Regions from separate parts of the Streptomyces sp. NPDC048506 genome, predicted to be linked through region 2. Evidence: riboswitches for the same ligand, from Rfam matches in the RefSeq annotation. Region 2 holds a riboswitch; the other holds the start of a gene.

Region 1 (11,786 bases), on a different contig from region 2:
GCGTACCTCGTCGTGCACGGCCGGTTCGCCCGCTACACGGCCGGCAAGTACGGCGAGGAGGAGGTCATCGGCGTCGTCACCGACGGCGACCAGATGGGGGACGAGGCGATCGGCCGGCCCGACCCGCTGTGGCAGAGCTCGGTCCGGGCCGAAACGGCCGGCGTGCTCCTGGCGCTGCCCTGGGAGGTGATCCAGGAGTACACCGACCGCGTGCCGTCCCTGGCCGCACACCTGGCGGCGTACGCGGAGCAGCAGCAGCGCCCCGTGAACCGCAAGGGAGAGGCGGATGTGCCGGTACGGGCGGGACACGTCGGCGAGCCGACGCTGTCCAGCGGCTTCGTCGACTACGACCTCGCCCCGCGCGAGTACGAACTCTCGCTGACCCAGACCGTGCTCCGGGTGCACAGCCGGGTTGCCGACCTCTACAACGAGCCCATGGACCAGACCCAGCAGCAACTCCGGCTCACCGTCGAGGAGATCCGCGAACGCCAGGAGTGGGAGCTGGTCAACAACCGGGAGTTCGGGCTGCTGCACAATGCCGACTACGGCCAGCGGATCAGCACCTACACCGGCCCGCCCACCCCCGACGACATGGACGAGCTGCTGTCCATGCGCCGCAAGACACGGCTGTTCCTGGCCCACCCGAAGGCGATCGCCGCCTTCTTCCGGCAGTGCAACAAACGCGGACTGGTGCCGGGCACGGCGAACGTCGACGGGCACGAGGTGCCCGCCTGGCGCGGCGTGCCGATCTTCCCCTGCGGCAAGATCCCGATCAGCGACGAGAACACCAGCAGCATCATCGCGCTGCGCACCGGAGAGGCGGACCAAGGAGTCGTCGGGCTGTACCAGACCGGTATCCCCGAGGAGTTCCAACCCGGCCTGAACGTCCGCTTCATGGGCGTCGACGACGCCGCCATCATCAGGTACCTCGTCACCGCCTACTACTCGATGGCCATCCTCGTGCCCGACGCGGCCGGCGTCCTGGAGAACGTCCAGATCGGCCGGAGCGCCGACTGACCAGGTGGAGTACGGACGAATCATGAGCACGCCCCCCACTACCGCCGCCGGGTATGCGCTGCCCGGACCGCCCAACCCCGCCCGCAGTCTGCGGGCCCGACGCGGCGGGGCCGTCCCCGGGCTGAGGTACCGGCCCGCCGTTCCCGCCGACCCGAAGAAGAGCGCGGAGATCGACCGCAGGCTGGAGGCCTGGGCCCGCCGGCTGGATCTCTTCCCCCCGCAGTGGACCGGCGACTTCGCGCAGTTCCAGTGCGGCCGGGCGGTCGTCCTCCAGCATCCCGGTGCTGCCGATCTCGAACGCCTCACCGTCGCGGGCGAGTTCCTGCTGGCCGAGAACATCGTCGACAGCTGCTACTGCGAGGAGGACGAAGGCCGGGGTGCCGCGCGCCGCAGCCTGGGCGGCCGTCTGATCCTGGCGCAGTCGGCCCTCGACCCGTTCCACGGCACCCCCGCCGTGGAGGAGGAGTGGCGCCGCGGCATGCAGGCCGACGGCCCCCTGCGCTCGTACCACGCGGCCATGAAGGACTACGCGGCCCTCGCCACCCCCAGCCAGACGGACCGGTTCGTCCATGACATGGCCCGGCTGCACCTCGGCTATCTCGCCGAGGCCTCCTGGGCGGAGTCGCGACACGTGCCGCAGGTCTGGGAGTACTTGGTGATGCGGCAGTTCAACAACTTCCGCCCCTGCCTGTCCCTCGTCGACGCCGTGGACGGCTACGAGCTGCCCGAAGCGCTCTACGCCCGCCCCGAGGTCCAGCGGGTCACGGCGCTGGCCTGCAACGCCACCACCATCGTCAACGACCTCTACTCCTTCACCAAGGAACTGGCCAGTGACCCGAACCACCTGAACCTGCCGCAAGTGGTGGCCGCCAACGACAAACGCGGTCTGAAGGCCGCCTACCTGAAGAGCATCGAGATCCACAACCAGGTCATGGAGGCGTTCGAGACGGAGTCGGCCCCGCTGTCCGCCACCTCGCCCCTCCTCGAAAGGTACGTCCGGGGCCTGGCCGACTGGGTCGCCGGAAACCACGAGTGGCACGCCACCAACACCGACCGCTACCAGCTGCCCAACTACTGGTAGTCCGATCCCGCGCACCACGGCAAGGAGTCACCGTTGACCATCACCCACGCCGACACCGCCCGCACGCCGGTGCCGACCCAGTCCACGTACCAGTCCCGTGTCGCGGACTACTGGAACGCCGAGGAGAACCCGGTCAACCTCGAACTCGGAAGGATCGACGACCTGTACCACCACCACTACGGCATCGGGGACGCCGACTTCTCGGTGCTGGACGAGCCGGACCCCGACCGCCGCCGCGAGCGGGTCACCGGTGAACTGCACCGGCTGGAACACGCCCAGGCCGAACTCCTCGCCTCCCACCTCGGCAACCTCTCTCCCACCGACCGGGTCTTCGACGCCGGGTGCGGACGCGGCGGCGGCAGTGTGGTCGCCCACCTGCGCTACGGCTGCCACACCGACGGGGCCACGATCTCCGCCAAGCAGGCCGACTTCGCCAACGAGCAGGCCCGCAAGCGCGGTATCGACGACAAGGTGCGCTACCACCACCGCAACATGCTCGACACCGGCCTGGCCGCCGGCGGGTACGCGGCGTCCTGGAACAACGAGTCGACCATGTACGTCGAGCTGGAGCTGCTGTTCGCGGAGCACGCGCGGCTGCTGCGGCGCGGTGGCCGGTACGTCGTGATCACCGGCTGCTACAACGACGCCTACGGGCGGGCCTCCCGCGAGGTGTCCCTCATCAACGCCCACTACATCTGCGACATCCACCCCCGTTCGGCGTACTTCCACGCCATGGCCCGCAACAGGCTCGTCCCCGTGCACGTCCAGGACCTGACGGAGGCCGCGATTCCGTACTGGGAACTGCGCCGGCAGGCCGACCACCTGGTCACCGGCATCGAGGAGACCTTCCTGAACGCCTACCGCAACGGCAGCTTCCAGTACCTGCTGATCGCCGCCGAACGCATCTGAGCCTCCCGGGGCCGCGCCATGCACGGCGCGGCCCCGGCCACAGCGCCCGTACGCACCGCACAGCCCCGGCCTTCCCCCGCGACCCGTCACACCTCCCGCACGAACGCCACCCGGTCCAGCCCCGGCCCGTCGTAGTCCACCAGCACCGGCGTGCCGTGCTCGTCGACCCGGTCGCCGGGCTCCAGACGGAACCCCATCCGGGTGTGGTACGCGACCGAATCCCGGTTGTTGGGGCTGGTGATGCAGCGGACCCGACTGCGTCCGGCGTCCCGGGCGAGTGCGAAGAAGCGCTCGTACAGCGCCCTGCCGACACCGGCGCGCTTGCCGTCCGGGCGCACCCCGACGAAGTGGATGTACGCCGTCTCCGGGTCGGTCTGGGACAGGAAGCCGATCAGAAAGGCGTGCAGGGTGCCGTCGGGGCGCTCGACGAAGAAGCTGGTCCCGGCGAAGTGTTGCAGGAACAGCCGCGGTACCAGCAACTGCCGTTGCAGTGCGCCGGCTTCGCCGCCCAGTCCGCCCCACCAGTCCGCCAGGGCCACCTGGAGCCGGGCGTGGTCCGCGGGTATTGGGTGACGGAGTGTCAGATCTGCGGGGAGCGGCGCGGGTTGCGCGGGGATGCCGTGTGTCATGGCCTGGCGTCATCCTTCGGACAGGGGACGGTGGGCTCACCCTAGAGGGCTGCCATCGCCGGCTCACCATGCCCAGGGTGACCATCCGGTGCACACGCATGGCGGAAAGCATCCGCGCGCCGCTACCCGCCGCGTCCCGCGCGCCGCTACCCGCCGTCCACCGCCACCGTGTCCTCCGCCGCGTTCCGCTCCGCCGCCGGGGCCTCCCCGAACCGGGCCAGCAGGAGCGCGCCGACCACCGCCAGCGCGAATCCCGCCGCGGCCAGTGGGGCCAGCCCCTCCCGGGTGCGGTCGCCGAGCCAGGCGACGCCGACCAGCGCCGGGCCGATGGTCTCGCCGATCACCATGCCGGCGGTGGCGGCGGTGACCGAGCCCCGCTGGAAGGCGGTGGTCAGCAGCAGGAACGCCGTGCCGCCGCCGATCAGCAGGGCGTAGACGGCGGGGTTGGTGAGCAGCGCGGTCGGCGTGAAGTCGTCGATGAGGCGGACGGTGACCTCCACCACCCCGAAGCCGAGGCCGGCGCCCAGTCCGAGCACCGCCGCCCGCGCCCGTTCCGGCAGCCGGCCGGCCAGCGCACCCAGCGCGAGCAGCGCCAGCGCGAAGACCAGCGTCGCGATGCGCAGCCCCGGCGTACCCCGGAGGTGCCCCTCCACGCCGGAGGCCAGCGCCAGCATCGCCAGCCCGCCGCAGACCACCCCCACCGCGAGCCACTCACGGCGGCTGAGCCGGGTGTGCAGCACCGGCGCCGCGACCACCGCGGTCACCGCGAGGGTGGCCGCGAGCGCCGCCCCGACCGTGTAGATCGGCAGCGCCCGCAGCGCGATCAGCTCCAGGACGAAACCGAGCCCGTCCAGCGCCAGTCCGAGGAGGTACCGCCACTGCTTCAGCACCCGCAGCAACAGTCGCGGGTCGACTCCGGAGCCGGTGCCGGGGGCGGTGTCGCGCGCGGCGACCGCCTGGAGGACGGACGCCGTGCCGAAGCACACCGCGGAGGCAAGCGCACAGATCATCCCAAGGACCATGGAGCCGACTTTGACGTGCTCCCTGGCCTAAAGTCCAGGGATTCCGACCTGGGTCGGCTGACCCTTCCGGTGGCTTCCTGCTTCACCGCGCTGTGCGGGCACGTGTGCCCGTCTTACCGGCGCTCCACAGGCGTTTAGCGTCTCTGCCCGTCCGGCGGCGACGATTCGGTGTCCTTCGAAGAGGACGTTGCGTGCTGCGTTGTGGTCGCGGTCGTGCACGGTGCCGCACTGGCTGCACGTCCACTCCCGGACGTGCAGGGGTTTGGGACCGTCCCGGTATCCGCAGGCCGAGCAGACCTGAGAGGATGGGAAAGCCCGGTCCACCTTGGCGAAGGTGCGGCCGTGCAGAGCCGCCTTGTACTCCAGCATGCCGACGAACGCGGACCATCCCGCGTCGTGCACGGACTTGGCGAGCCGAGTGCGGCCGAGGCCGGATACCGCGAGGTCCTCCACGTACACCGCTTGGTTGTCGCGAATGATCTGCGTGGAAGCCTTGTGGTGGAAGTCCCGGCGCCGGTCCGCAACCTTGGCGTGCTGGCGTGCGATCTTGATGCGGGCCTTGGCCCGGTTCTTCGACCCCTTGGCCTTGCGGGACAGCTCCCGCTGAAGACGCTTGAGCTTCTTCTCGGCCCTGCGCAAGAAGCGGGGGCTGTCGATCTTGCTGCCGTCGGACAGGACGGCGAAGACGGACAGGCCGAGGTCGATACCGCACTCCTCCTCCGCCTCCGGGAGGATGTCCGGCTCGGTGTCCACGACGAAGCTGAGGAAGTACCGACCCGAACTGTCCTTGGTGACGGTCAGGGAAGTCGGCGCGGCCGGAAGCCGGCGGGACCACCTGACCTTGAGATTGCCGACCTTGGCCACGTACACCGTGCCGTCGTCCTGGAGGGAGAAGGCATTGGTGTTGAGGCGGATCGACTGCCGGGTGTCCTTCTTCGACTTGTACCGGGGCGGCCCGACCTTCCGGCCCCGCCGCTTGCCGCCCAGACCGTCGAAGAAGTTCTTGTACGCGGTGTCCAGATCCCGCAGGGACTGTTGCAGAACGACCGCCGACACATCGGCGAGCCAGGCACGTTCCTCGGTGCGCTTGGCCTGGGTGATGCGCAGCCGGGACAACTCCGCCGACGTCACGTACGGCAGCCCCGCCGCATGCGCTTCCTTGCGGTCGCGCAGGCAGTCGTTCCACACCACGCGGGCGCACCCGAACGCCTTCGCCAGCGCGCCGCGCTGGGAGGCATCCGGGTAGGCCCGGTAGTTGTAGCGGAGCTGCACGACCACGACCCTACTGCGATTGGTCTCGTGGAGGATCAGAACGACTACAGGCGAGGTAGGCACGTTGTTTCGGCGATGCATGTGCACTTGGTCTTTGTGACGAAGTACCGGCGCGGCGTGTTCGATGACGAGATGCTGACTCGCTGCGAAGAGGTCATGCGCAAGGTGTGCGAGGACTTCGAAGTGGAGCTGAAGGAGTTCAACGGCGAACGCGATCACGTCCATCCCCGGCGTGAACGCCGGGGCCTTCTGCAAGGAGACCGGTAAGGGGCGGAGTCGGAAACCGGGCAGGGGTGGTCTGCCGGGTGCGCGGCGGGGGTCTCTAGGCTGGCCCGGCTCACCGGACGTCTGTCCCGGAGCGTCCGAGCAGGTACGGGCAGACAGCTGTCCGTCCACGGGGGAAGCGAGAAGAGATGTCCGAGAAGGCACGCCGACGGCTGCGGTCGAGCACGGTGATCCTGGGCGGTATGGGCGCCCTAGCCGCCGCCCTGACGTCCTGCGGTTCCGAGCCCGACAAGCGCTGCGTCGACCGCAACAGCTACGACGTCGTCAAGGGCTACCGCATCGTCGAGGCCAAGAACTGCTCGGCGGGCGGCGGCTCGTCCTCCGGAAGCAGCGGTACGAGCGGCGGCACCGGCGGCTACGGCAAGAGCGGCCGCGGCGGTGGCACGGGCAAGCGGGCCATGGACGCCCAGTGGTACTACGACCCGAGCAACAAGGGCGGCGCATACGCCGACGAGGGCACGTTCAGCAGGACCACCGCCGTCAACCGCGGCGGCTTCGGCTGTTCCGGCTCCGGCTCCGGCTCGCACGGCGGCCGGCACGGCTCCTTCGGCGGCTGAGCGGGCGCGGCACGGTACGGCACGCCATGGAACGCCACACCATCGAGCCCCGCCCCGGCTGGCAGCAGACCGTCGAGGCGCAGGGCCTGATCTACCCGCTCACCCGTTACCCGGACGACTCGCTGCGCCCGTACTGGGACGAGAGCGCGTACTACACGTTCACCCTCGCCGAGGTCGAGGCCCTGGAGGAGGTCGTCGAGGAGCTGCACGGCATGTGCCTGGCGGCGGCCGCGCACATCGTCGAGCGGAACCGCTTCGCCGACCTCGGCATCGACGACCCCCGCCTGGCCGGGCTGATCGCCGAGTCCTGGCGCCGGCGCGACGAACTCCCGTCCCTCTACGGGCGGTTCGACCTGCACTACGACGGTACCGGGCCGGCCAAGATGCTGGAGTACAACGCCGACACCCCGACCTCGCTGGTCGAGGCCGCCAGTCCGCAGTGGTTCTGGATGGAGGAGCGCTTCCCCGGCGCCGACCAGTGGAACTCGCTGCACGAGCGGCTGGTGGCGGCCTGGAAGCGGCAGGCGCCGCTGCTGCCGCCGGGCGCGCCGCTGCACTTCGCGCACTCCGCGGGCGACGAGCTCGGCGAGGACCTGATGACCGTGGCCTACCTGGAGGAGACCGCGCAGCAGGCGGGCCTGGAGACGGTGTCGATACCGATGGAGGAGATCGGCTGGGACCGGCTCGCGGGGCGCTTCGTCGATCAGCGGCTGCGCTTCATACGGTCCTGCTTCAAGCTCTACCCGTGGGAGTGGCTGGCCACCGACGACTTCGGCCCGTACGTCCTGGACACGCTCGACAACGGCGGCGGCACGGGCTCCACCCTCTGGATCGAACCGGCCTGGAAGATGCTGCTCTCCAACAAGGCGCTGCTGGCGGTCCTCTGGGAGCTCTACCCCGGCCACCCGAACCTGCTGCCCGCGTACCTCGACGGCCCGCGCGAGCTGGCGCACACCCGCGGCTACGCGGCCAAGCCACTGCTCGGCCGGGAGGGGGCGGGGGTCACGCTGCACGGGCCGGGCGCCGAGGCGGTGCTGCGCGGGCCCGAAGACCCCTGCTGCTACCAGGAGTTGGCGCCGCTGCCGGACTTCGACGGCAACCGGGTGGTGCTCGGTGCCTGGGTCGTCGAGGACGAGGCGGCGGGGCTGGGCATCCGTGAGTCGGCGGGCCCGGTCACGGACGAGTACGCGCGCTTCCTGCCCCATGTGATCCGCTGAGCGGAGCCGTGGGGCGTGGCCGCTGAGCGGGGTCGTGGGGCAGGGCCGCGGGGCGTGGCGCAGCGAGCGGCCAGGGCCTCCTCGCCCGCCGGCCACCCGCTGCACGTCGCGGCCCCGTCACTCCTCCAGCACGTTCCGGAGCTGAGCCAGCCCCCAGTCCAGGTCCTCCTTGCTGATCACCAGCGGCGGCGCGATCCGGATCGTCGCCCCGTGGGTGTCCTTGACCAGCACCCCGCGCGCCATCAGCTGCTCGGAGACCGCCCGCCCGGTGCCGCGGGACGGATTGATGTCCACGCCCGCCCACAGCCCGCGGCCGCGCACCGCGTCCACCGCGCCGTCACCCACCAGCAGCCGCAGCTCGCTGTGCAGGTGCTCGCCCAACTCCATGGCCCGTTGCTGGAGTTCACCGGTGCGCAGGATCGCGATGACCTCCAGGGCCACGGCGCAGGCGAGCGGGTTGCCGCCGAAGGTCGAGCCGTGCTCGCCGGGCGCGAAGACGCCCAGCACCTCCCGGGACGAGACCACCGCCGACACCGGCACCACCCCGCCGCCCAGCGCCTTGCCCAGGACGTACACGTCCGGCACCACGCCCTCGTGTTCACAGGCGAAGGTCCGGCCGGTGCGCCCCAGGCCGGACTGGATCTCGTCGGCGATGAACAGCACGTTCCGGCGGCGGGTCAGCTCCCGTACGCCCGCCAGATAGCCCGGCGGCGGCACCAGCACGCCCGCCTCGCCCTGGATCGGCTCCAGCAGGACGGCGACGGTGTCGGCGTCGACGGCCGCCTCCAGCGCGGCCAGGTCGCCGTACGGGACGATCTCGAAGCCGGGGGTGTACGGGCCGAAGTCGGCGCGGGCCTCGGGGTCGGTGGAGAAGGAGACGATGGTGGTCGTGCGGCCGTGGAAGTTGTTGTCGGCGACGATGATCTTCGCCCGCCCGTCCGGGACGCCCTTGACCCGGTAGCCCCACTTGCGGGCCGTCTTGAGCGCCGTCTCGACCGCCTCGGCGCCGGTGTTCATGGGCAGCACCAGCTCCATCCCGCACAGCTCGGCGAGCTGGGTGCAGAAGTCGCCGAACCGGTCGTGGTGGAAGGCGCGCGAGGTGAGCGTGACCCGCTCCAGCTGGGCCCTGGCGGCGTCGAGCAGGCGGCGGTTGCCGTGCCCGAAGTTCAGCGCCGAGTACCCGGCGAGCATGTCCAGGTAGCGCCGGCCCTCGACATCCGTCATCCAGGCGCCCTCGGCGGTGGCCACCACCACGGGGAGCGGGTGGTAGTTGTGCGCGCTGTGCGCTTCGGCGGCGGCGATGCCGCGTTCCGTGGAGGTCACCGTGACTCCGTTTCGGTAGACAGCGCTATAGAGGGGAAGAGGGGAAAATGCAGCAATATGCCCCTCTATAGTGCCGCGGGGTGTTTTTGATAGGAAGCGGTGTGCACGGTCGGGGTTGCCGACGCCTCGGCGCGGAGCGGGTGTCTAGACTCTGCGGTGCGCATCGCGACTGGCGTACGGGGAAGCGACCCCGAGGGAGCGGTGTGCGGCCACCCTCACGAGGTGCCGCCCGCCTGGGCACCCGGGAACCGACCGGACCACCGATCGACCACCCCGGAGCGCGCCATGCCACTTCCGCCGTCCGCACCCGTCTCCCACCCCGCGCTGCACGCCGCCGATCCCGAACTGGCCGCCCTGGTCGGCGCCGAGGAGCGGCTCCAGGCCGACACACTGCGGCTGATCCCCAGCGAGAACTACGCCTCCGCCGCCGTCCTGGAAGCCACTGGCACGGTCCTCCAGAACAAGTACAGCGAGGGGTACGCGGGCCGTCGCTACTACGAAGGCCAGCAGAACATCGACCGCGTCGAGACGCTGGCCGTCGAGCGCGCCAAGGCCGTCTTCGGCGTCGACCACGCGAACGTCCAGCCGTACTCCGGCTCGCCCGCCAACCTCGCCGCCTACCTCGCCTTCGCCGAGCCCGGCGACACCGTGCTGGGCATGGCGCTGCCGATGGGCGGCCACCTCACCCACGGCTGGGGCGTCTCGGCGACCGGCACCTGGTTCCGCGGGGTCCAGTACGGCGTCCGCGCCGACAGCGGGCTGATCGACTTCGACGAGGTCCGCGACCTCGCCCGCGCGGAGCGCCCGAAGATCATCTTCTGTGGTGGTACGGCCGTCCCGCGCACCATCGACTTCGCCGCCTTCGGCGAGATCGCGCGGGAGGTCGACGCCGTCCTCGTCGCGGACATCGCGCACATCGCCGGCCTGATCGCGGGCGGCGCCCACCCCTCGCCCGTACCGCACGCGGACGTGATCTCCACGACCACGCACAAGACCCTGCGCGGGCCGCGCGGCGCCATGCTGATGTCCCGGGCGAGCCACGCCAAGGCCATCGACAAGGCCGTCTTCCCCGGCCTCCAGGGCGGCCCGCACAACCACACCACCGCCGCCATCGCGGTCGCCCTGCGCGAGGCGGCGGCCCCGTCCTTCCGGGACTACGCGCACGCCGTCGTCGCCAACGCCAAGGCGCTCGCCGAGGCGCTGCTGGCCCGCGGGTACGACCTGGTCTCCGGCGGCACCGACAACCACCTGGTGCTGATCGACCTGACCTCGAAGGACGTCCCCGGCAAGGTCGCCGCCAAGGCCCTGGACCGGGCCGGCATCGTCGTCAACTACAACACCGTCCCCTTCGACCCGCGCAAGCCCTTCGACCCCTCGGGCATCCGCATCGGCACCCCCGCCCTGACCTCCCGCGGTCTGAGCACGGACCGGATGCCGCAGGTCGCGGAGTGGATCGACCGGGGCGTACGGGCCGCGGCGGCGGGCGACGAGGACGCGCTGGCGGTGATCCGTGCCGAGGTGGCCGAGCTGATGGCGGCCCACCCGGCGCCGGGCCTGCCGACCGGCGACTGACCTCACGGGAGGGCCGCCGGACCGTCCCGGCGGCCCGTCCCCGTGCGACTTCCCGGCCAGGCGCCGGGGAGCGCGCGCGACCTGAGACAATCGGTGCCATGGCTCTCGATCGCCCGCCCGTCGCCCACCACCACCCTCGGGGGAATGGCTCCGCCATGCAGTCTCGTCCGCGTGTGCTCTCCGGCATCCAGCCCACCGCCGGCTCCTTCCACCTCGGCAACTACCTCGGTGCGGTGCGCCAGTGGGTGGCGCTCCAGGAGTCCCACGACGCCTTCTACATGGTCGTCGACCTGCATGCGATCACCGTCCCGCAGGACCCGGTCGAGCTGCGCCGCAACACCCGGATCGCCGCCGCCCAGCTGCTGGCCGCCGGCCTCGACCCGGAGCGCTGCACGCTCTTCGTGCAGAGCCACGTCCCCGAGCACGCCCAGCTCGGATGGGTGATGAACTGCGTCACCGGCTTCGGCGAGGCGTCCCGGATGACCCAGTTCAAGGACAAGTCGGCGAAGCAGGGTGCGGACCGGACGACGGTCGGCCTGTTCACCTACCCGGTGCTGATGGTCGCCGACATCCTCCTCTACCAGGCCGACCAGGTTCCGGTGGGCGAGGACCAGCGCCAGCACCTGGAGCTCACCCGCGACCTCGCGGACCGCTTCAACACCCGGTTCGGCGACACCTTCACCGTCCCGAACCCGTACATCGTCAAGGAGACGGCGAAGATCTTCGATCTTCAGGACCCGTCGATCAAGATGAGCAAGTCGGCGTCCTCGCCCAAGGGCATCGTCGACCTGCTGGACGACCCCAAGGTCACCGCGAAGAAGATCAAGAGCGCGGTGACGGACACCGACACGGTGATCCGCTTCGACCGCGAGGCCAAGCCCGGCGTCAGCAACCTCCTGACG
Region 2 (11,786 bases):
CCCGGCACGTTCCCGCTGTGGCTGAAGGTCGAACAGGGCGTCTGCGGGCTCGCCCTGCTCGGCGTCGCCGCGATCGTCAACGGCCGGCATCTGCGCGCACTGTTCGCCACCGCGTGAGGCACAAGGACCCCGGCCGCCCGGCCCCGCACGCAGGTCCCGTGTGCGGCGCCGGGCGTCGGCTCGCCCCGGGACGTCCTGGGATACGGGGTGTGCCGCCTAGACTGGGCGTTCGGGGACGAGGACACGTCCCAGGGGGACGGAGAAGAGCAGTGGTGATGGGCGTCACAGGCGAGGGCGGTGGCACGGTGGACCCGTCGGCCGAGGTGCTGGGCGAGGCGGCCGCCATGTTCGGACTGCTCGCCTCCCCGCCGCGGCTGCACATCGTCTGGGCGCTGGCGCAGGGTGAGAGCGATGTGACCGGGCTCGCGGAGCGGGTCGGCGGTGCGCTGCCGGCGGTGAGCCAGCACCTGTCGAAGCTGAAGCTGGCCGGTCTGGTGCGCTCGCGCCGGGAGGGCCGCCGGGTCGTGTACTTCGTCGACGACCCCGATGTGGTCGCCGTCGTACGTCTCCTGGTCGTCCAGCTGTCCGCCCGTTCCGGGCACGCCTCGCCGGCACACCTCCGTCGTTCCGGTGCCTGAGACGACCGCGGCACCCGGTACCGTCCGTACGCCCCTGGACGCCGGGGGCGTACGGACGGGCCGGGACCTGCGCTCCGGCCACGGCGTCGGAGAGCCGGCCGGGCTCACGGCGCTGCAACTGATGCGCCTGCTGGACAGCGGTCCGCGCGGGCTGACCGAGCAGCAGGCCGAGGCGCGCCTGCTGCGCGACGGGGAGAACGTGCTCCCCGCCTGGCGGCCGGTGTCCTGGCCGCGGCGCTTCCTGAGCAGTGTGCGCGATCCGTTCACGACGGTCCTGCTCTGCCTCGGGCTGGTGTCCGCGGCCGTCGCGTCCTGGGGCACCGCCTGCGTGATCATGGTGCTCGTCGTGGTGAGCTGTGTGCTGCGGTCGGGCGGCGAGCATCAGGCCAGCCGGTCGATGGCGGCGCTGCGCGAACTGGTCGCCACCACCACGTCGGTGCAGCGGCGGGCGGACGACGACGCCCCGCCGGTGGTCCGGGAGCTGCCGGTCGACCAGCTCGTCGTCGGGGACGTGGTCCGCCTCGGGCCCGGTGATCTGGTGCCGGCCGATGTGCGACTGCTGCGCACCAGCGGGCTGACCGTGCACCAGGCGGCGCTGACCGGTGAGTCCGTGCCGGTGCCGAAGTACGCCCTCGACGCGCCCGCCGACGGTGGTGCGGAGCTGCCGGAGCCGCCGCACCTGTGCTTCCAGGGCAGCAGTGTGGCCTCCGGGAGCGGAACGGCGCTGGTCGTCGCCACCGGTGCGGACACCCGGTTCGCGGCCGCGTACGGCGGTCCGGCGCGGCAGCGGACACAGACCGCCTTCGACCGCTCGGTCCACGGCATCGCCTGGACGCTGATCCGCTTCATGCTGCTGACCCCGCCACTGGTGCTGATGGCGAATGCCGCGCTGCGCGGACGGGGCCTGGAGACGCTGCCGTTCGCGGTCGCCGTGGCGGTCGGGCTGACGCCCGAGATGCTGCCGGTGATCGTCACCGCCACGCTGGCCCGGGGCGCCGCCGCGCTGGCGCGGACCAGCGGAGTGATCGTCAAACGGCTGCCCGCCCTGCACGACCTCGGGGCGATCGACGTCCTGTGCCTGGACAAGACCGGCACCCTCACCCAGGACCGGCCGGTGCTGGAGCGGTCGGTGGACGCCTGGGGTGACGACGCTCCCGAGGTGCTCCGCTGGGCGGCGGTCAACAGCTGCTGGACCCTCGAACTCGCCGAGCTGCCCGCCCCGGACACCCTCGACGAGGCGATCCTCGACGCGGCCGGGGCGTACGGCGCGGACCCCTTCGCCTACGACGGGATCGCGGCCCTGCCCTTCGACCCGGTCCAGCGGCTCGCCACCGCCGTGGTGCGCCGCCCCGGGCAGCACGGCCGGCACACCCTCGTCGTCAAGGGGGCGGTCGAGGACGTGCTGGGCCGCTGCGGCCGGCTGTCCGTCGGCGGATCCACCACCGCACTCGACGACGCGGAGCGCGCCCGGCTCCTCGGGCTCGCCGCTCGGGAGGCGGCGGACGGCCTGCGCCTGGTGGCCGTCGCCCGCGCCGAACGTCCCGCCCGGCTCGGCCCGTACGGCGAGCAGGACGTCCGCGGACTCACCTTCCTCGGCTTCGTCGCGCTGCGCGATGCGCTCGCCCCCTCCGCCGGCGATGCGTTGGACGACCTCGCCCGGCGCGGTGTGGCGGTGAAGGTGCTGACCGGTGACCATCCCGGCACCGCCGCCCGCGCCTGCCGGGACCTCGGTCTGGAGCCGGGTGAGGTGCTTACCGCCGATCAGCTCGGCACGCTCGCCGGGCCGCCGCTCGCCGAAGCCGTCGCCCGGGCCACGGTCGTGGCACGGTGCACGGCGCAGGACAAGGCCCGCATCGTCGCCGCCCTGCGCGAGAGCGGGCGCATCACCGGATTCCTCGGCGACGGCGTCAACGACCTGCCCGCGCTGCGCACCGCCGACGTCGGCATCTGCCCCCGGGGGGCAGTGGCCGTGGCGCGCGAGGCCGCCGATGTCGTCCTGGCCGAGAAGGACCTCACCGCCATCGACCGGGCGATCACCGCCGGCCGCCACAGCAGCGGCAATATCGCCGCGTACCTGCGCATCACGCTCTCGTCCAACCTCGGCAACGTCATCGCCATGCTCGCCGCCGGTCTGCTGCTGCCGTTCCTCCCCATGCTCCCCGCCCAGGTCCTGGTGCAGAACCTGTGCTTCGACGCGGCCCAACTCGCCTTCGCCTTCGACCGGCCGGGACCCGCCGCGGTACGCAAACCAGCGGTGCTGCGGCCGCGCACCTTCCTCCGCTACATCACCGTGTTCGGCCTGCTCAACGCCGTCGCCGACCTCGCCACGTTCGCCGTGCTCGCCCTCGCCCTGCACACCGCGGCGGGCACCGGCGCCCCGGAGATGTTCCACGCCGGGTGGTTCACCGAGAACCTCCTGACCCAGGCGATGGTGATGCTGCTGCTGCGCACCGGCCGCCGCGCAGCCGAGAGCCGGACCCCCGGCCCGGTCCACCTCGCCGTCGCGGCCCTCGCCGTGATCGGCGTCGCCCTGCCGCTCTCCCCGTTGGGCCCGATGCTGGGCATGACGGCCCCACCGCCGCTGTACTACGCGCTGCTCGGCGCGGTCCTCACGGTGTACGGCTGGGCGCTCGCGGCCGCCCGGAACCGCTACGCGAACCGGCGGAACTGACCGCTCCTCAGCCCGCACCGACGGCCCGGCCTCCTCCCGTCCGGGCTCGTCACGCGCCACATTCAAAAAGTTGCGCAATGCGGAAACTATGCGAGTGCCCGTGGCGTTGGAACCGAAGGACGCCGGACACCCGGACAGTTGTGGAGGAAGCAGATGAGTGTGGCCCTGACCAAGGGCGGCAATGTGTCGCTCGGCAAACACGCCCCCGGCCTGACCGCCGTGCGGGTGGGGCTGGGCTGGCAGGTGGGAGCCACCGGAGGAGCCGGTTACGACCTGGATGCCAGTGCGCTGCTGTGCGACGCATCGGGCAGGGTCCTCTCCGACCGGCACTTCGTCTTCTTCAACAACCTGACCAGCCCCGACGGTTCGGTACGGCACTCGGGCAGCGACCCGGCCGGCGGAAGCGGCGGGGACGACGAGCAGATCCTGATCGACCTCACCACGGTCCCGGCCGAGGTGGCCAAGATCGTGTTCCCGGTCTCCCTCTACGAGGCCGAGCAGCGCGGGCAGAGCTTCGGCCAGGTCCACAGCGCCCACATCCGGGTGGTCGACGAGACCAACGGCACCGAGATCGCCCGCTACGACCTCCGGGGTGCTGCCGCCACCGAGACCGCCATGGTCTTCGGTGAGCTCTACCGCCACGGCGCGGACTGGAAGTTCCGCGCCATCGGCCAGGGCTACGCCTCCGGGCTGGCCGGTGTCGCCCAGGACTTCGGCGTCGATGTCCTGCGCCCGACACCTCCGGCGGCGACGGCCCCGCCGGTCCACCCGCCGTCCCCCGCGCCGACGGCGGCCCCCTCGACGGGCACCACCGATTGGGACGGCTCCGGCCGGGGCCCGGCCGCCACTCCACCGCAATCTCCAGGGAGTTCCACCATGACCTGCTTCTTCGACCCCCAGCACGGCCCCGGCTCGACGACCGTGATGTGGTCCCCGCAGTGGGGCGTGCCGCGTCAGATCCAGACGTGCGGCGGTTGCGCCCAGCGGGTGCAGACCACACCGCCGCCGTACTACACCGCTCCCCAGGCCGGGTACCCGCAGCCCGTACCGCAGGGCTACCCGCAGCAGGGTTACCCCCAGCCGGTGCAGCAGGGCTACCCGCAGGAGCCGCACCAGCAGCAGGGCGGCCGCCGCTTCGGCACCGGCGCGCTGATCGGCGCCGGCGCGGCCGGCCTGGTCGGCGGGGCGCTGTTGAACGAGGCGTTCGACGACGACGAGCCGGAAGTGATCGTCAACAACTACTACGAGGACTGACCGGCCCACCGGCGCCCGGCCGCGACGCTCCGGCGGCCGGGCGCCCCGGCTACCCGTACGACAGGTTGGAGCAGAGGTCGTCATCCGCGGAACGGGCCTTGTCGGCCACGTCCGGGGGCACCTCACCGGCGGGGGCGCCGGACGCGGCGGACGAGGCGGACGAGGCTGCGGCGCCGGGCGCCGGAGCGTCCGCGTACGACCGGCCGAGGGTCACCCTGATCCCGGGGATGCCGGTCTGCCGGACGTCCGCGCCCGGGAAGAGGCGGGCGACCGTCCGCGCCCGGTCCCCCTGCCCCGGCCCGTACGCGACCACCGTGGTGGCGCGGTCCTGGGCCGAGGCGGTGGCGGTGCCGGTGACGGTGAAACCCGCGGCCCGGAGCTCGCCGGCGGCGCGGGCCGCCAGCCCGGACACGGTGGTGCCGTTGTAGACCGCGACGTCGATGCCCGCCCCGGACACCGATGCCGCCGGGCTCGGCGCATCCGTCGCCCCGGCCGTGCCGCCGGCGTCCTTGCCGCTGGCGTCCTTGCCGTCCACGGTGCGGTCCGCCCTCAGCGCCGCCCACAGGGCGTCGGCCTCCGGGTGCACGACGGCGACCCGTTCGCCTTGGTAACGCCAGGGCATGGTGACGAACTTGGTGTTGTGCAGGTCGATGTCCTTCAGCGACATCGCGAACGAGATCAGCTTGTCCGCCGACCCCAGGCCCGGATCGACGGTCATCGACCGGGTGGCGGCGTTCGCCAGCGGCAGCAGCGTCGAGGGATCGACCCCCTGCGCCTTGATCTTCTTGATGAGACTGGAGACGAAGGCCTGTTGGCGTCTGATGCGGCCGATGTCGGAGCCGTCGCCGATGCCGTGCCGCAGACGGACATAGTCCAGCGCCTTCTGTCCGGAGACCGTCTGCGGCCCCTTGGCGAAGATGAGCTTCCCCTTCGTGCCGCGGTGCGGGTTGAGGTCTCCCTGGTAGACGTCCTTGGGCAGGCACACCGGTATACCGCCGACCGCGGACGTCATCTGCGAGAAGCCCTCGAAGTCGACGACCACGGTGTGGTCGACGCGCAGCCCGGTCAGCCTCTCCACCGTGTTCTGGGTACAGGCGGGGTTGCCCTTCGCCGTCTGCCCCACCGAGAACGCCGCGTTGAACATGGCCTGGCTCTGCGGCCGCGTCCACCTCCCGTCGGGCAGCCGGCAGGGCGGGATGTCGACGAGGGTGTCGCGGGGGAAGGACACCGCGACCGCGTGCTTGCCGTCGCCGTAGACGTGCAACAGGAACGCGGTGTCCGAACGCCCCACGTCCCCTTCCCCACCGCCCAGTTCGCGGTTCCCGCCCGAGCGCGAGTCCGAGCCGATGACCAGCACGTTGCTGCCACCGATACCCGCGGCCGGCCGGTCCCGGCTCACCCCGTCGGAGCCGAACGTGGTGATGTTGCCGTTGAGCCGGAGGTAGATCCACCCAGTCCCCGCCACGAGCAGGACGAGCAGGGAGAGCGTGCCCCCCGCGGCCGTCCGCAACCTGCTGCGCCTGCGCCCCCGGCCCGGAGCGGCCCCGTCACCGCGGCGTCCGGCTCGTCCCTTGTGGCTGCCTGTCACCTGTCCACCCCTGCCCCGTCCCGGTCCCTTTGCAGGAGGAGACGGTTCACCCTCGCCAAGAGTTGTACAGTTGCGCAATGTGGCAAGTGAGAGCGGGAGCCCGACACCGCCGGTCCACACCCACCTCCGACGACGACCACTCCGCTGCAGACCCTGCGAACACCTCGACCACTCCAACCACTCCAACCACTCCGACCACCGCGACCACCGCGAAAGAGGCGACGACCATGCTGCGCAACGGACTGGAGCCCTGGCACCTGCTGATCGTGGCGCTGGTGGTGATCCTGCTCTTCGGCTCCAAGAAGCTGCCGGACACCGCACGCGCACTGGGCAAGTCGCTGCGGATCCTCAAGAGCGAGGCCAAGGCCATGAAGCGGGACGACGCACCGCCGACCGTCGGCGCGCCGGCCGACGACCGTCCGGAGCCCGCCTCCCCCGCACCGCCGCAGCCCCTGCGCGGCCCCGCCACCGGGGACCGCTGACCGCCGCACGACCAGAGACCTCATCCGCCTCACTCTCGGGGGTTCTCGATGTACGAACTCGACGCGCTGGGAACGGAGGACCGGGCCGACTTCGCACAGGCCCTGGACCGCGCGCTGGCCTCACCGGAGGTCAGGGACGGGCTCCGGCACGCCGACGGCACCGTCGACGCGGAACGGCTGCGATCCCTGGCGCTCCTGGCGGAGCCGCACCTCGTCGCCACGGCAGCGCCCGAATACGCCACATACCGGAGGCTGCGCGACGCGGCCACCGCCGCCCCACCGGTCCCCGACGCCACCGGCACGGGGTCGCGCGCGGGCGGGGTGCTGCCCGCGCTCGGCGTCCTGGTTCCCGGCCTGGCGGCCATCGCCGCCGCCCTGTTCCTGCTCTTCGGCTTCGGATTACGGCTCCTCGGCAGGCACGCCCGCCTCGCGGACGAGATGGTCTCCGCCGGTGCGACCGCGGCGGTGATCACGGTGGTGGCGGCGCTGGCCGGGCTGCTGGGGATGCTCGTCACGGCAGCCCGCAACAGGCCGGCTGCCGGGGCCCGCGACGCCGACGCCGATCCGCAGCTCGCCCAGGCCCGGGACACCTGGCAGCTCGCGCTGCTGGAGCGCGGGATCCTCCCCTACCTGCTCGGGCAGCTCGACCGCGCCCAGGCACACCCCGCGACACCACGACCTGGGCAGGAGAGCGACGACGGCGAACGGTAGGCTGGTGCGCGGCGGCGATCTCCCCGGTCCCGTGGTGAACGAACCCGTCGACGGACGCACCGCATCACGGACGCCGCATCGTCGAGTGGAGACAGCAGTGAGACTCACCGGCCCCGCCCTGCGCGCCACCGTCCTGCTGGGCGAGGACGACACCTGGCACCACAAGCCCGTCTACACCGAGATCGTGCACCGGGCCCACCGGGCCGGCCTCGCCGGTGCCTCCGTCTTCCGCGGTGTCGAGGGCTTCGGCGCCTCCTCCATGATCCACACCACGCGGCTGCTCTCCCTGAGCGAGGACCTCCCGGTGGCGGTGGTGATCGTGGACACCGAGGAGCGGATCCGCGCCTTCCTCCCGGAGCTGGACGAGCTGGTGCCCGAGGGACTGGTCGTCCTCGACGCCTGCGAGGTCATCCGCCCCGGGGCCCGGCCGGGCACGACCGGAACGCCCCCCGCCACGGACCGGACGGAGGAACCGGGCCGGTGAACTGGCTGCTCGTCATCGCGGGTGCCGTGGTCGGCGCCCCGCTGCGCTTCCTCACCGACCGCGCGGTACAGGCCAGGCACGACACCGTCTTCCCCTGGGGCACCTTCACCGTCAACGTGATCGGCTCGGTGGTCCTCGGCCTGGTCAGCGGCGCGGTCACCGCCGGGGTGGCCTCACCCCAGGTGCAGTTGCTGGTCGGCACCGGCTTCTGCGGGGCCCTCACGACGTACTCGACGTTCTCGTACGAGACGCTGCGGCTGGCGGAGGACGGCGCCCGGTTCTTCGCCGCGGCCAATGTCGTGGTGAGCCTGGTGGCCGGGCTCGGCGCCGCCTTCGGCAGTGCGGCGCTCGCCCAGGCCCTCTGGGGGTAGCCGGCGCGGTGCGCCTCAGGCCTCGGCGCCGGTGCGCGGCGTGAGGAGGTGGGTGAATCCGGCGCCGCCGATGTCGACGGCCGTGGCACCGCCGTCGATGGTGAGCACCGCGCCGTTGACGAACGACGCGGCGGGTGAGAGCAGCCAGCCGATCGCCTCGGCGACCTCCTCGGGCTCGCCGGGGCGGCCGGCCGGGAGGAGCCGGGTGGCCTCCTCGTACGCGGCGTCGATCCCTCCGTCCGCAAGTCCGGCCTCCTCGGCGAAGCGGGCCATCCGGCGGTCGGCCATCTCGGTGCGCACCCAGCTGGGGCAGACGACGTTGGCGCGCAGGCCGTCCCCTGCGTAGTCGACGGCGAGGGAGCGGCAGAGCTGGAGCAGGGCCGCCTTCGACGTCGCATAGGCGGCGTTGGCCTTGCCGTTGCGCAGGGCGGAGACCGACGCCACCGCGACGACCGCGCCGCGGGCCGCCAAGAGGTATGGGAGAGCGGCGCGTTGGAGGAGGAAGGGGCCGGTGACGTTGGTGGTCATGACGGCCTCCCAGTCCTCCACCGACAGGTCGCCGACCGATCCGCTGCGGGCGATACCGGCGTTGAGGACGAGACCGTCGAGGCGCCCGTAGGTGGACACCGCGGTGTCGACGAGGTCCGCGACGGCCTCCGGGTCGGCGGCGTCGGACGGGTGGGCGAGCGCTCCGGTCTCGTCGGCCACGCGGTGCAGTGGGTCGGGGCGGCGGCCGGAGATCACCACGTGGTGCCCGGCCGCCCGCAGCAGCCGGGTGGTGGCGGCGCCGATGCCGGTGCCGCCACCCGTCACGATCACAACGCGCTGATCCGCCATGGCCGTTCAGCCTCCCAGTCGGTGTCCTCGGTGTCCTCGGTGTCCGATCGTGATCATACGGACGACCGGCGCGGGACGGGCGGAGATGACCGGCCCTCAGGAGGACACCGGTGGCCCGCCCCGGCCGTCAACCCGCCGTCAGCTGCCGGGTCGCGGCGTCCACGGTCTGGGTGAGCAGGGTGGCGATGGTCATCGGGCCGACGCCGCCGGGGACCGGGGTGATCAGGGAGGCCCGGGTGCTCGCCGAGTCGAAGTCGACGTCGCCCACGTTGCCGGGGTTGTAGCCGGCATCGATGACCACGGCGCCCGGCTTGATGTGCTCACCGGTGAGGAACCTGGGCCGGCCGACGGCGGCGACCAGGACGTCGGCCTGCCGGGTGAGCGAGGCGAGGTCGGTGGTGCGGGAGTGGCAGTAGGTGACGGTGGCGTTGCGGCCGAGCAGCAGCATCCCGACGGGCTTGCCGAGGATCGCACTGCGGCCGACCACGACCGCGTGCTTGCCTGCCAGCTCGACGTCGTAGTGGTCGAGGAGGCGGAGGATGCCGGCGGGGGTGCAGGAGGCGAAGCCGTCGACGCCGAAGCTCATGGTGGCGAAGGAGTGGTAGGTGACACCGTCGACGTCCTTCTCGGGGGCGATCGCCTCGAAGGCGGCGCGCTCGTCGATGTGCGGGCCGACCGGGTGCTGGAGGAGGATGCCGTGGACCTCGGGGTCGTGCGAGAGGGCGGTGATGGTGTCGACCAGCTCGGCGGTCGTGGTGGCGGCCGGGAGCGCGACGTGCCGGGAGCGGATGCCGGCCTTCTCGCAACGGGCGCGCTTCATGCGGACGTAGGTCACCGAGGCGGGATCGTCACCCACCAGTACGGTCGCCAGGCACGGGGCCTGGCCGGTCTGCCGGGTGAGGGCTGCGGCGCGCTCTGCGGCCTGGTCGACGATGCGGCGGGCGAGTGCGCTGCCGTCCATGAGGCGGGCGGTCCGGGACATCGGGTCTCTCCTGGGCGTCGTGACGGATCGCCCAGGCGCGCGGCACAGACCATGAGGGGCCGAGCCGCTCCCCGGTGGTACTCCACCCAAGCGCCAGTCACGGCTCGCCGCCCACTGTAATCGAACGCCGGGGTGGCGGAGGGCGCGGCAGCGGGCCGCTCCGCGGCGGTCCCTAGGTGCCGCGGTTGACCAGGCCCAGATAGCGGCTGAGGTGAGTGGACGCGTCGAGCATGGCGAGGCCCCGTGCGGTGAGCTTGCGCCGCCAGTCGTCCAGGGCACCGGACAGCGTGTCGGTGCCGCCGGCCGTTCGGATCTGTTGGACCACGGTGGCGATGTGGTCCAACTGATAGCCCCCGCGTCTGAGGAGGTGGGCGAGCTCGGCGTCGCGGATGTCGCCGGCACGGAAGACGCGGTATCCGGTGACCGGGTCCCGTGCGGGGACGAGGATTCCGGCGCCCTCCCACTTGCGCAGGGTCGCCGGGGTGACGCTCAACTGGTGCGCGAGTTCGCCGATGGTTCGGGGGCCGGGGTCCGCTGAATGCTCCGGACCGGCGCCGGACTCCGCCGTCAGGTGCCCCACCGCTCTCCTGACCGCGTCGAGGGTTTCCCGGTCGCGGAGCAACTGGTTGTGGCCACGGTCGATGATCATCAGCGCGTCGTCGAGTTCGTCGTCGTGGAGCGCGGTCATGATCCGGCCGCTCGCCGCGTGGCCGTGGGCCGGGACGAGAGAGAGGTAGGCGCGGAGCGCTGCCGCATGCACCTCGGTGTAGATCCGGTAACCGCTCCGTGTGCGCTCGGCGGGTGGGAGGAACCCGTCGCGCTCGTAGTTGCGGACCGCCTGGGTCGAGATGCCGTGCTCGCGCGCGAGGTCAGCTGGTCGCATCGTTATCACCGGTTTGAGACTTTACCGCATGCCTTAGGGAAGGATTCTCGACAAGTCTCAACCGCCCATTCAAAGATACGATTGAGGCCCATGACCCAGGACATTCGAAAGTTCGTCACTCCGTCATGCGGCCTTCTGGCGGTCGGTGAACCGACGCACCAGGTACCGGCCTTCGCGGAGGCCCGCAACGAACTCTTCGCTCAACTGGTCGACCGTGGCTTTCGGTCGATCGCCCTCGAAACCGATCGCGTGGCTGCGCTCACCGTGAACGACTTCGTCCAGAACGGAGTCGGAACCCTCGACACAGCGATGCACCAAGGCTTCTCACCCGGCTTCGGAGAGCTGGACGCCAACCGGGAGCTGGTTGACTGGATGCGCGAGTACAACGAGAGCCGCCCCGCAGAAGAACACCTGACGTTCCACGGCTTCGACACCCCGACGGAGAACACCAGCGCACCGAGCCCACGGCGCTACCTCGCATACGCCCGCGACTACCTGGAACTCGACCTCGACCTGGTGAGCCTGGTCGGAGACGACGAACAGTGGAGCCGCACGGAGGCGGTCATGGACCCGGCAAAGTCGATCGGCGCCACGGCCGAGGCCGAGCGGCTGCGAACGCTCGCGGACGACATGCTCCTGTTGCTCCACGCACGCGCCCCGGAGCGGATCGCGGCCACCTCACCCGCCGAGTGGCTCAGGGCCAAGACACACCTCACCGCCGGTCTCGGCCTGCTGCGCTACCACAAGCAGTGCGCACAGCGCCTCGAACAGAGTGCGCGGATGTTCCGCCTGCTCGCCACCCGGGACGCGCTCATGGCCCAGAACCTCCTCGACATCCGCGGCATCGAGGCACGACGGGGCGCGACACTGGTCTTCGCGCACAAC

What was found. Region 2 has a riboswitch for ZMP and ZTP ahead of AB0C96_RS39560 (bifunctional 5,10-methylenetetrahydrofolate dehydrogenase/5,10-methenyltetrahydrofolate cyclohydrolase). Riboswitches for the same ligand answer to the same signal wherever they lie in the genome.
Region 1: another riboswitch for ZMP and ZTP. It lies ahead of glyA (serine hydroxymethyltransferase); the one in region 2 lies ahead of AB0C96_RS39560 (bifunctional 5,10-methylenetetrahydrofolate dehydrogenase/5,10-methenyltetrahydrofolate cyclohydrolase).

Annotation. Positions count from the first base shown of each region.
Region 1 is NZ_JBEZIX010000010.1:25,399-37,184, reverse strand. It holds gene AB0C96_RS10260 (family 2B encapsulin nanocompartment shell protein) at 1-1,017, shown strand, start outside; gene AB0C96_RS10255 (family 2 encapsulin nanocompartment cargo protein terpene cyclase) at 1,040-2,098, shown strand; gene AB0C96_RS10250 (geranyl diphosphate 2-C-methyltransferase) at 2,132-3,007, shown strand; gene AB0C96_RS10245 (GNAT family N-acetyltransferase) at 3,094-3,636, opposite strand; gene AB0C96_RS10240 (hypothetical protein) at 3,783-4,646, opposite strand; gene AB0C96_RS10235 (RNA-guided endonuclease TnpB family protein) at 4,686-5,930, opposite strand; partial or broken gene tnpA (IS200/IS605 family transposase) at 5,958-6,155, shown strand; gene AB0C96_RS10225 (hypothetical protein) at 6,344-6,772, shown strand; gene AB0C96_RS10220 (glutathionylspermidine synthase family protein) at 6,799-7,989, shown strand; gene rocD (ornithine--oxo-acid transaminase) at 8,107-9,312, opposite strand; ZMP/ZTP riboswitch at 9,468-9,558, shown strand; gene glyA (serine hydroxymethyltransferase) at 9,598-10,884, shown strand; gene trpS (tryptophan--tRNA ligase) at 11,040-11,786, shown strand, end outside.
Region 2 is NZ_JBEZIX010000077.1:5,427-17,212, forward strand. It holds gene AB0C96_RS39510 (hypothetical protein) at 1-117, shown strand, start outside; gene AB0C96_RS39515 (metalloregulator ArsR/SmtB family transcription factor) at 276-638, shown strand; gene mgtA (magnesium-translocating P-type ATPase) at 706-3,309, shown strand; gene AB0C96_RS39525 (TerD family protein) at 3,463-4,563, shown strand; gene AB0C96_RS39530 (LCP family protein) at 4,613-6,073, opposite strand; gene tatA (Sec-independent protein translocase subunit TatA) at 6,379-6,633, shown strand; gene AB0C96_RS39540 (hypothetical protein) at 6,682-7,344, shown strand; gene AB0C96_RS39545 (DUF190 domain-containing protein) at 7,442-7,828, shown strand; gene crcB (fluoride efflux transporter CrcB) at 7,825-8,199, shown strand; gene AB0C96_RS39555 (SDR family oxidoreductase) at 8,215-9,036, opposite strand; gene AB0C96_RS39560 (bifunctional 5,10-methylenetetrahydrofolate dehydrogenase/5,10-methenyltetrahydrofolate cyclohydrolase) at 9,164-10,018, opposite strand; ZMP/ZTP riboswitch at 10,041-10,129, opposite strand; gene AB0C96_RS39565 (TioE family transcriptional regulator) at 10,191-10,901, opposite strand; gene AB0C96_RS39570 (erythromycin esterase family protein) at 10,992-11,786, shown strand, end outside.